3 regions of the Streptomyces sp. NPDC002817 genome follow, and region 3 is predicted to be linked to each of the others. Evidence: riboswitches for the same ligand, from Rfam matches in the RefSeq annotation. Region 3 holds a riboswitch; each other region holds the start of a gene.
The links. A riboswitch is a leader RNA that binds a small molecule or an ion and turns the genes downstream of it on or off. The one in region 3 is predicted to bind cyclic di-AMP.

Region 1 (3,850 bases), on a different contig from region 3:
GGGTGAACACGCCGACGAAACTGACGACGTACTGGTTCGGGCAGAAGACGTACCAGGACGGCGTCTCCCAGGAGACCTGCCGCAACTTCAAGCACGTCGGCTACTCCATCGCCGCCACCGCTCACATCGCCGAGACCGCCTGGCACCAGGGTGTCGACCTGTACGGCGAGGTCAAGGACCGGCTGAAGTCGGCGCTCGCCTTCCACGCCCGGTACCAGGCCGGCGAGCCCGCGCCCGCGTGGCTGTGCGGCGGGAAGGTGGACCGGAACATGGGACCGGACCTGGAGGTCGCCCTCAACCACCTGGAGAACCGCCTCGACGTCTCCGTCCCGGCCGCCCACAAGCTCGCCGAGGAGACCCGGCCCGCCGGTACCGACAATCTCTTCGTGTCCTGGGAGACCCTGACCCACGCGGGCAACTCCGCCGGCTGAAAACGCAGGTCAGCGGCGCCGAGAACAAACCGTGGTGCTGAGCGTCCCGCGGATGACGTATGCTGGTTTCACCGACGCGGGGTGGAGCAGCTCGGTAGCTCGCTGGGCTCATAACCCAGAGGTCGCAGGTTCAAATCCTGTCCCCGCTACTCACGGCTCAGGGCCGGAGTCCAGTCACTGGACTCCGGCCCTGAGTGTTTCCCCCGGTCGGGCCACACGGCTCGCCGCCCGGTGCCGGTCCGGGAAACCTGGGCATGTGGATCAGGAGGCGGTGGCGGGGCGGCGTATCTCCGCCCTCTTGCGGGCGTTGCCCGCCCTGCTGATCGTCGGTGGCGTCCTCTACGACGTCCTGACCCCTCGGGACTTCACCGCGATCCCCTTCTTCACCGCCGCCCCCCTGGTCGCCGCGCCCCTCTATCCGCTGCTCGGCATCGTCGTCACCGGGGCGGTGGCCCTGATCGCCGCCTTCGCCGTCCATATGCGGTTCGGCTTCCGGCTGGACGCCGACACCCTCACCGAGGCGCTCACCGTGGCGGTGGTCGCCGTGCTGGCCGCCGTCCTCAACCGGGTCGTGCTCCGCGGCGACCAGCGGCTCGCCTCCCAGCGCCAGATCGCCGAGGCCGCCCAGCGGGCGGTGCTGCCCGAGCCCGACGACCGGATCGGCGGGTTCGACATCGCGGTGCGGTACGAGGCGGCGCAGAAGGACGCCTTCATCGGCGGGGACCTGTACGCGGTGCAGGACAGTCCGTACGGGGTGCGGCTGGTGGTGGGGGACGTGCGCGGGAAGGGCATGGGGGCGGTGGCCGCGGTCGCCGTCGTCATCGGGGCGTTCCGGGAGGCCGCCGAGCAGGAGCCGACGCTGGAGGCGGTCGCGCGGCGGCTGGAGCGGGCGCTGGCGCGCGAGGGCAGGCGGCGCGAGGGGCACGACGCCATCGAGGGGTTCACCACCGTCGTTCTTGCCGAACTGCCGCACGGCGACGGGGTCGTACGGGTCCTCAACCGCGGCCATCCGCCGCCGTTGCTGCTGTGCCCCGACGGCACCGTGCGGGCGCTGCCCGCCGCCGAGCCCGCGTTGCCGCTGGGCATGGGCGAGCTGGGGAGCTGGCCCGACCGCGCGGAGGAGGCGGCCTTCCCGGGCGGGGCCACGCTGTTGCTGTACACCGACGGGCTGTCCGAGGCGCGGGACCGGTACGGGGAGTTCTACGATCCGGCGGCGCGGCTCGCGGGACGCGCCTTCCGAGTCCCCGGGGCGCTGCTGTCCGCGCTCGCCATGGAGGTGCGCCGGCACACGGGGGGCGGCATGACGGACGACATGGCGCTGCTCGCCGTACGACGGCCGTGACCTCAGGGGGGCTTTATCACGTGGGGTGATCGGGCGAGCGCCCTCCGCATAACAACTGACATACAGTCAATACCTGTGAGTTTACTGGAGCGCGGTCAACTCGCCCGTTTTTCACCGCTCATGGACCCGTACGTCCAGCGGAAAAAGGTTAATGATCAAGCGGAACAGCTTGGAATCCATGGTCCGGGTCTATTAACGTTCGATAACGCAGCGCGGTCGTCCCAGCCGTCACAAGAGACGGCTCCGTGCTCACGCGCTTAATCCCGCAAGGGAGCCGGGGAACCACCACCCTGGGGTGAATCGCGCGAATGCCGCCGTGAACTCACGGCCGGTATACGCGCGTAGGAGACCTTCCTGCTCCGAACCCGTCAGCTAACCCGGTAGGCGAGAAGGAAGGAAAGGAGCACGCCCACGTGGCGTCAAACCGGCCTGCCCCCGAGGCCCCGTACGTGCCGAGCCAGCGCAGCACCACCGATGTCTTCGGCTACGGCAGCTACCACCACGACGAGGGCCCGCGCGAGGAGTGGAATCCCACCGAGGAGTCCATCCGACCGGCACGCGGCAAGCACCGGGTCGCCAAGCAGCGCAGCGGGGGATTCGCCCGCAGCTCCACCGTCCTGGGCGTCGGTGTCATAGCCGCCGTCGGCGGGGCCGGCATGGCCAGCGCCAACACCGGCAAGCCGCCGGTCTCCATCTCGATGCCCGACCTTCCGTTCGTGTCGGGCGAGGAGGAGGCGCCGCAGGGTTCGGCCACCGCGCTCAGCGACCTCGCCGCGGCCCCCACGGCCGCCACCACCACGGCCGTCGCGGACAAGGCCGAGACCACCGTCTCCGACGCCGGCGAGACGCTGCGCAACCGGATCATGGCGCAGGCCGAGAGCCAGCAGACGCAGGTCGACAACAAGACGCAGCTCGCCACCCAGACCGCCGCCGCCGACGAGGCCGCCAAGGCCGAGGCCGCCGCGCTGAAGAAGGCCGCGGACGACGCCGCCGAGGCGAAGAAGAAGGCGGAGGCGGACGCCGAGAAGGCCGCCGAGGCAAAGCGTCTCGCCGAGCTGGCGAAGCAGTACACGCTGCCGACCTCCTCGTACACGATCACCTCGACCTTCGGTCAGGCCGGCTCCCTGTGGTCCTCCGGGTACCACACGGGCCTCGACTTCGCCGCTCCCACGGGCACGCTCATCAAGGCGATCCACAGCGGCACCATCACGCAGGCCGGCTGGGACGGTTCGTACGGCTACAAGACCGTCCTGACCCTCGACGACGGCACCGAGCTGTGGTTCGCCCACCAGTCGTCGATCAGCGTCAGCGTCGGCCAGAAGGTCAACACCGGTGATGTGATCGGGCGCGTGGGTGCGACCGGCAACGTCACGGGCGCGCATCTGCACCTCGAGGTCCACTCGGGCGGTGCGTCCACCGGGATCGACCCGATGGCGTGGCTGCGGAGCAAGGGGCTCACCCCCTGAGGGTTCTTGATCCACCGGCGGCCCTGACGCACACCCCCCGACGTCAGGGCCGCCGGTTTTTGTGTCACCAGTTCTGGAACGCCTGCCTCCGCTTGTTTACGGGAACTTTGCGGCTGTTCCGGAAGAGCGGTCTCCGCATCGGCGTTGACCTCGTACATGACTTCTCTTCGCAAGCTGGGCACGTCCGACCTCGAGGTCTTCCCGCTCTCCCTCGGCGGCAACGTCTTCGGCTGGACCGCCGACGAGACGCAGTCCTTCGCCGTACTCGACGCCTACGCGGCCGCGGGCGGCAACTTCGTCGACACGGCGGACTCGTACTCCGCGTGGATCGACGGCAACGTCGGCGGTGAGTCCGAGACCATCATCGGCAAGTGGGTCAAGGCGCGCGGCAACCGCGACGACATCGTGATCGCCACGAAGGTCAGCCAGCACCCCGACTTCCCGGGCCTGACGGCCGCGAACATCAAGGCGGCCGCGGACGCCTCCCTGCGCCGCCTCGGCACCGACCACATAGACCTCTACTACACCCACTTCGACAAGGTGGAAGTGCCGGTCGAGGAGATCATCGGCGCGCTCGACGAGCTGGTGAAGGCGGGCAAGGTGCGGCACAT
Region 2 (3,850 bases), on a different contig from region 3:
AGTCCACAGCGACGCCCACCGCCCTGCCTTCCTCCCCCTCACCTTCCGCCTCGAACACGGCCGGAGGACAGCAGGACGGACCCGTGGACGCTCCCCCCAACTACGCCGACAACCACGCGTACCGCATGCGGGCGTCCTTGAGCGCGGAGCAGCAGGCCAGTGGGCAGGCGTCGGCCGAGCTGATCCTCGCGGAGCTGGCGAAGGTCCGGAAGGAGGGCGGGTCGGGGGAGTTCGGTGTCTTCGGTGACGAGCGGGTCGAGGCGGCGCTGGAGCGTGTCGGGTGCGGTGAGAAGCACGGGGTCTCCGTCGGGAACGGGTACTACGCCGTCTACACGGGCGTCGTGTGCGTCTCCGGACGGGTGACGAAGGACGAGCTGACCGGAGAGGTGCACGGCGTCTACGCCGAGCCCCAGCCCGGCGAGGGGCCCTGCGTCGAGAACCGGGGAGGTCACTGACGCCAGGGCCCTGCCGCACGTCAGGCCGGCCGTACCACGCTGTGGATCGCCGACTCACCGTCGTAGAAGATGGACTCCTCGCGCACGTACGCCCCCGGCTTCGGCGCGTGGATCATCTTGCCGTTGCCGATGTAGATGCCGACGTGGGTGACATCGTCGTAGAAGAAGACGAGGTCGCCGGGCCTGGCGTTGGCGAGGGTGACCGTGGTGCCCGCGTTCACCTGGTCGTAGGTGGTGCGGGGGAGGGTGATGCCGGCGGCGTTCCAGGCGGCCTGGGTGAGGCCGGAGCAGTCGTAGGAGTCGGGGCCGGTGGCGCCCCAGACGTACGGCTTGCCGACCTGTGAGCGGGCGAAGGCGAGGGCCTTCTCGGCCTTCGTGGCGTACGAGGAGTCCGAGGCCTCCGAGGACGACGACGAGCTGCTCGCCGACTCCTCGGCCGCGGCCGCTTCCTCCGCGGCCTTCTGCTCGGCCGCCTGCTGCTTCGCCAGCTCGGCGGCCTTGCGGGCGGCCTCCTCCTGCTTCTTCTTCTCGATCGCCGCGAGGCGCGCCTTCTCCTCGGCGGTCAGCTGCGACAGCAGCTCGCGCGCGTCGGACAGCTTCCGCTGGACGGTCGCCTTGGCGGTCTTCAGGTCGCTCTGCGAATCGGAGAGCGTCTCGAGGCTGTCGGTGGCCTCCTGGCGCTTCTTCATCGTCGCGGACTGCTCGGTGACGTAGTCGTCGACCGCGTCCTTCTGACGGGACGTCATCCGGCCCATCAGCTGTGTCTGGTCGAAGTAGTCCTGCGGGGAGTCCGCGAGCAGGAAGGTCGCGGTGTCGGGCGCGGAGGCGCCGGTGCGGTACTGGGCCGCGGCGAAGGTGCCGAGCTCCTCGCGGGCCTCGTTGAGCTTCTGGGTGCGCTGGGCGACGTCGTCGAGGAGGGTGTCGACCTCCTTGCGCTGCTTGGAGGTCTTCTCCTTGGCCGAGTTGTACTTCTCGGTCGCCGACTCCGCTTGGCGGTAGAGGTCGTCGACCTTCTTCTCGACTTCCTCGATGCTCGGCTTGTCATCGGTCGACGGCGCGGCGGTGGCCGTCTGGGAGAGCAGGGCCACGGAGGTGAGGGCGGCCGTGGCGAGAGCGGGTGTGCGTATGCCGGCTACGCGCGTACCCGGGGGAGGCGACTTGCGGTGCGACGCCAAGGTCGGCGACTCCTTCCATGCTCCGCCTACCGAGTTAGCTGTCGGGTTCGGGCGGGTGGTTCGGAAGGGTTGCCCTACGGCCGTTCCCGGTACGGGAGTTGGCCGATTCACCCCAAGTTCGGTGGGTCCCCGGTTCCGGGTGCGCGGCGGCGCTCCGGATTCGGCGGAGGCCGCGCGGCCCGGCGACGTTCGCCGGTGGGGGTCGTACGGCCTTCCGGCACGGTAGCCAACGGGTGTGGCCCCTGTGAAGGTTGATGTCCGATAGGCCCGATACATTTTCGTGACCTTAGGTCAGGACGTTGCTCACGATGGTGAATACGGAACGATCTGCACCGGCTTGTGGGCATTTTGGGCGGAGTGGCGACGTCCGCCCGCTTCCGGACGCGCCGGCGGGTGGCTCGGCCGTGGCCGTCGACCCGTACGGCGGGAAGGCGCGCGCCCGCATGGCCGGTCACGGATCGTGACGCATCGATGACGAGGAGCGAGAAGGCTCCTGGTGGCCAGGTCCGGGAGGCGCTCGGACTCTGGAGCGGCCTCCGCGGCGACCGCTGAAAAGAGCCCATGTTCTCAGGGCGGCGGCGGGGTGTCAGTGGGGAGCCCTAGACTCGGAGAGCGATGAGCAGCCTCTTTGACGACAGTTTCCTGGCGGACCTCCAAGCCCCTAAGGGCCGCGAGGAGGAGCCCCCGCCGCCCGAGGACGAGCACGTACCGGAACCCGTTCCGGACGACCTGTTCGGCGGCCGGTTCGACGTGCCGCCTGACCGGGACGCGTACTACCGCGACGGCGCCCCGCGCCCGGTCCTGGACGCGGCCGCGCTCATCGACGGGCTCAACGAGAACCAGCGCGCGGCCGTCGTCCACTCCGACACCCCGCTGCTCATCGTGGCCGGCGCCGGCTCCGGTAAGACGCGGGTGCTCACCCACCGCATCGCCTACCTGCTGGCCGAGCGGAACGTCCACCCGGGCCAGATCCTCGCGATCACCTTCACCAACAAGGCCGCGGGCGAGATGAAGGAGCGCGTCGAGCAGCTCGTCGGCCCGCGCGCGAACGCGATGTGGGTGATGACGTTCCACAGCGCGTGCGTGCGGATCCTGCGGAGGGAATCCAAGAGGCTCGGCTTCACGTCGTCGTTCTCGATCTACGACGCGGCCGACTCCAAGCGTCTGATGGCCCTGGTCTGCCGTGACCTCGACCTCGACCCCAAGCGCTTCCCGCCCAAGTCCTTCAGCGCCAAGATCAGCAACCTCAAGAACGAGCTGATCGACGAGGAGGACTTCGCCGCCCAGGCCACCGACGGCTTCGAGAAGACCCTCGCCCAGGCCTACGCGATGTACCAGTCGCGGTTGCGGGAAGCCAACGCGCTCGACTTCGACGACCTGATCATGACCACGGTCAATCTGCTGCGCGCCTTCCCGGACGTCGCCGAGCACTACCACCGCCGCTTCCGGCATGTCCTCGTCGACGAGTACCAGGACACCAACCACGCCCAGTACGCGCTGGTCCGCGAGCTGGTGGGGACGAACGAGCACCCCGTCGACGTACCCCCGGCCGAGTTCGACCTCCCGCCCGCCGAACTGTGTGTCGTGGGTGACGCCGACCAGTCGATCTACGCCTTCCGCGGCGCGACGATCCGCAACATCCTCCAGTTCGAGGAGGACTACCCGAACGCGACGACGATCCTGCTGGAGCAGAACTACCGCTCCACACAGACGATCCTGTCCGCCGCCAACGCGGTCATCGAGCGCAACGAGTCCCGCCGCCCCAAGAACCTGTGGACCAACGCGGGCGCGGGCGCGCGCATCACCGGCTATGTCGCCGACACCGAGCACGACGAGGCACAGTTCGTCGCCGAGGAGATAGACCGACTGACGGACTCGGGCGACGCGAAGGCCGGCGACGTCGCCGTCTTCTACCGGACCAACGCCCAGTCCCGGGTCTTCGAAGAGATCTTCATCCGCGTCGGCCTGCCCTACAAGGTCGTCGGCGGCGTCCGCTTCTACGAGCGCAAGGAGGTCCGGGACGTCCTGGCCTACCTGCGTGTCCTCGCCAACCCCGAGGACTCGGTGCCGCTGCGCCGCATCCTCAACGTCCCCAAGCGCGGCATCGGTGAGCGCGCCGAGGCGATGATCGACGCCCTGTCCCAGCGCGAGAAGATCAGCTTCCCGCAGGCGCTGAAGCGGGTCGACGAGGCGTACGGCATGGCCGCGCGGTCGACGAAC
Region 3 (3,850 bases):
GCAGGACGGCCGGTGTCTTGACGGTGACCGGGTTCCGGCCGTTGGACGGGAAGTAGCTGTCACCGCCGGTGCAGAACGCGTTCCACGCGCACCTTCCGCTCGGGGCCGCCGGGCTGCCCGCCGCGAGCCGGTACGCGGAGGCCTTCGGGGCGCCCGGCGCGATCGCGTGCGCGGTCCACTTCACCGAGCCGTCGGGCCAGTGGCCGGTGACCCGGCTCCGGACGGGGACGTCGTCGCCGGCGGCGGCGGTCGTCAGCCCGAACCTCTGCTGCGGCCGGTACGCCCCGCGGGCCCACGGCACGCCCCAGGTGGTACCGGCGTGGGCGTCGGGCGTCGCGCCCTCCGGCCAGTGGAGTTCGGCGTCGTCCGCGTCGGCCGCGGCTGCGGCGCCCTTGATGACGGTGCGTCGGTCGACGCCGGGCACGGGGACCTCCGGATGATGCGGATAGAAAGCGCTTGCATCGCTACGGAGATCACTGTGTCCCCACCTTCCCCTCGCTGTCGACGCTTTGGACAGCCGTGCCACAAGAACGCAATAAAGTGATCATGAAACCGCAAGAGCGAACACCGAAGGCCGGACCCGGGGATCGGGATCCGGCCTTCGGTGGCACAAGGGGAGGGCGTCAGCTGACGGAGACGCCCTTCGCACGGAGGTAGGCGAGCGGGTCCACGTCCGAGCCGTAGTCCGGGGTGGTGCGGATCTCGAAGTGGAGGTGCGGGCCGGTCACGTTGCCGGTCGCGCCGGAGAGACCGACCTGCTGGCCCTCGGTGACGGTCTGGCCGGACGAGACCGAGAGCGAGGAGAGGTGGGCGTACTGGGCGTAGTAGCCGTCGGCGAGCTTGATGACGACCTGGTTGCCGTACGCGCCGCCCCACCCGGCGGAGACGACCGTGCCCGCACCCACGGCCTTGAGCGAGGTACCGGTCGGGACGACGAAGTCGACGCCCGTGTGATAGCCGCTGGACCACATGCTGCCGGACATCCGGTACGGGGTACCGACGGTGGCGCCGGCCACGGGGAGGGTGAAGCCGCTGGAGCTGCTGGTGCCGGCCGTCTCGCTGCTCTGCGTCGCGGTCGTCGAGTTCGACGAGGAGGACTCGGAGGAAGAGGACTTCTGCGTCTCCGCCGACTTCTGCGTCCCCGCGGACTTCTCCGTGCTCGCCGCGGCCTTCTTGCCGATGGTGAGCTTCAGACCGGGGTGGATCAGCGCCGGGTCGGAACCGACGGCCTCGCGGTTGTCCGAGTAGAGCTTCTGCCAGCCACCGCTGACGTTCTGCTCGTCGGCGATCTTCGAGAGGTAGTCACCGGACCGCACCGAATAGGTGCGCACGGTCGCGGTGTTCGCGGCGCTCTTCTTCTCCGCGGTCTTCTTCTCGGCGGCCGTCTTCTCGGCGACCGGAAGGGACTGGACGGCCTTTTCCGAAACGGACTGCGGGGTGGCCGCGTGGGCGCCTGCGGCACCCATCAGCGGGAGGGCGAGTGCGGCCCCACCGGTGCCGGCGACGGCGATCGAGCGAGTGAGGCGCTGGGCCTTCGGACGGCGGTGCTTACCCTTCGCGGGCATGGCGAATTCCTCTCCGGCGCCTGCGAGGTGAGCTGTCGGGTTCGGGCTGGAGATGCCCGGCCGCACCGAAGTGCGACTTAACCCCTAGCCGTTCCGGAGACCGGAACAGGCGGTTGTACCTGTGGGTCCCCCGCTCCTGCCGTTCACGGGTGAGTTGTGCGGTCCCCGGGCGGCGGCAGGATTGGGCGTCCGTCCGGATTGATGGCGAACGTAAGCGAGCAAGACGCAAAGGGACAAGTGAGAGGTTCCACGTGAATGCGTTCCTCTTGATCCGCTGTGAGAATTACCGGTCACCCTGCGTGCATTACGCACGCCTCCCGCCATGCAAAACCCCTGGAAAAGAACGGGAATTACGTGAACATGACGGGCGACGCACGGTCACGGGTATGACGCTCCTCACGTGGCACATTCACAGCTTCCCTTATTCCAGAGCGAGTTGGAATGAAGGATAAGGAAGGCGCCAATTCGGACAGACGGCTCAGATGCGACGCAGCCGGAGAACTGCCGCATCCAGGTCGCCGCGCAATCCGACGCGAAGTCCGTGATGCAGCAATACGGCACCCCTGCGAACTTCGCCCGTTTCGAGGCATTCGTACGACGCTGTCGGGTCGAGCCCGCGCAGCCGCAGCGCCGGCACCGGCTCGCCGTAGCTCTGCGCCTGGAGCCAGGCGAGCACGACGGTCTCGTCCCCGAGAACGTACTGGACGGCACTGAGCCCGCCCCGCGGCGGTCGCAGCCGGTGGAGGTCACCGCGCTGCACCACGGGCCGGATCTCCTTGTAGAGCTCCACCCACTCACGGGCCTCGGCGAGCTCCTCCTCGCTCCACTGCGTGAGGTCGCCGCCGACACCGAGCACTCCGGCCATCGCGCTGACGAACCGGAAGCGCAGCGAGCTGACCCGGCCGTTGAGCATGGCGTTCGGACTGTCGGTCACCCAGGCGGCCATCACGCGCGCGGGGTGGATCTGACCGAAGCCGTGCTGGATGGCGAGCCGGTCGAGCGGGTCGGTGTTGTCGGAGGTCCACACCTGGTCCGTGCGGCCCATGACACCGAGGTCGATACGGCCGCCTCCGCCCGAGCAGGACTCGAACGCGACCCCCGGATGGGCGGCCCGCAGCCGGTCCAACAAGGCGTAGTAGGCGTGCACATGGTCGATCCAGAGCCGCTGCGGGTAGGGCTCGCCCGGCCAGCCCGCGTCGGTGAAACTGCGGTTGAAGTCCCACTTCACATAGTCGATCGGGGCGCTGGTCAGAAGCGCGTCGAGGTGACCCCAGAGGTACTCCTGGACGTCCTCGCGCGCGAGGTTCAGTACGAGCTGATTGCGGAATTCCGTCCGCTTTCGTCCTGCTTGGTGCTGAACCCAGTCCGGGTGCGCCCGGTACAGCTCGCTGTCCGGGTTGACCATCTCGGGCTCGACCCAGATGCCGAACTGCATGCCGAGTGCGTGCACGTAGTCGGCGAGGGGCTTCAGGCCGCCCGGGAAGCGGTCGTGGTTGGGCGTCCAGTCGCCGAGGCCGGCGCGGTCGCTGGTGCGGGTGCCGAACCAGCCGTCGTCGACCACGAACAGCTCGACGCCGATCGCCGCGGCCCGCCGGGCGAGGGTGCCCTGCTGCTCCTCGGAGATGTCGAACTCGGTGGCCTCCCAGGAGTTGAACAGCACGGGCCGGTCCCGGTCGGCGTCCGGGATGACGTACGCCCGCTGGTACGCGTGCCAGGCCCGGCTCGCCCCGCCGAAGCCGCCGTCGCTCCACAGGCCGGCGAAGACGGGCGTCGTGAAGGACTCCCCCGTCGCCAGCCGCAGCAGGCCCGACTCGTCGTGTCCGACCCCGCCGGTGATCTGCACGCGCGCGTCGGAGAGTTGGGCCACGGCGATGCGCCAGGAGCCCGACCAGCCGAGGGCGCAGCCGTAGACCTCGCCGCGCTCCTCGGTGGCGTCCGTGTCCAGCGCCACCCACGGCAGGTACTGGTGCCCGGTGTGCCCGCGGCGGCTGCCGATGACCTTCTCGCCGTAGGTGAGCGGCGCGCCGGTCAGCCGGGACTCGGCGGCCCAGCGGCCGTGCAGATGGGACAGCTGCCAGTCCTCGCGGTCGGGCAGGGTCCAGGTGGCGGAGTCGGCGCGCAGGAGCTCCACGGTCCCGGGCCCCTGGTTGTCCAGGGTCACCCAGCGCTCCACCACATCGCCGCGCATCCGGTAGTGCAGCGTGATCGCCAGCCCGCCGTCGCGGAACCGGAGCCGCAGTTCGTCGCCCTCCGTGTCGCCGGAGGTCTCGTGGGACTCGAAGGTC

Region 1: it holds a riboswitch for cyclic di-AMP, as region 3 does, so the genes downstream of both, ACWD3I_RS05965 (M23 family metallopeptidase) here and ACWD3I_RS30240 (M23 family metallopeptidase) in region 3, are expected to answer to the same signal.
Region 2: it holds a riboswitch for cyclic di-AMP, as region 3 does, so the genes downstream of both, ACWD3I_RS12995 (C40 family peptidase) here and ACWD3I_RS30240 (M23 family metallopeptidase) in region 3, are expected to answer to the same signal.

What each region holds. Positions count from the first base shown of each region.
Region 1 covers NZ_JBSFUY010000003.1:8,931-12,780, reverse strand. The annotation lists gene ACWD3I_RS05980 (alginate lyase family protein) at 1-431, shown strand, start outside; tRNA gene ACWD3I_RS05975 (tRNA-Met) at 507-580, shown strand; gene ACWD3I_RS05970 (PP2C family protein-serine/threonine phosphatase) at 688-1,773, shown strand; cyclic di-AMP (ydaO/yuaA leader) riboswitch at 2,018-2,175, shown strand; gene ACWD3I_RS05965 (M23 family metallopeptidase) at 2,187-3,239, shown strand; gene ACWD3I_RS05960 (aldo/keto reductase) at 3,396-3,850, shown strand, end outside.
Region 2 covers NZ_JBSFUY010000005.1:339,789-343,638, reverse strand. The annotation lists gene ACWD3I_RS13000 (hypothetical protein) at 84-455, shown strand; gene ACWD3I_RS12995 (C40 family peptidase) at 476-1,630, opposite strand; cyclic di-AMP (ydaO/yuaA leader) riboswitch at 1,639-1,806, opposite strand; gene pcrA (DNA helicase PcrA) at 2,246-3,850, shown strand, end outside.
Region 3 covers NZ_JBSFUY010000019.1:75,770-79,619, forward strand. The annotation lists gene ACWD3I_RS30235 (RIFT barrel domain-containing protein) at 1-424, opposite strand, end outside; gene ACWD3I_RS30240 (M23 family metallopeptidase) at 624-1,565, opposite strand; cyclic di-AMP (ydaO/yuaA leader) riboswitch at 1,568-1,727, opposite strand; gene ACWD3I_RS30245 (alpha-galactosidase) at 2,044-3,850, opposite strand, start outside.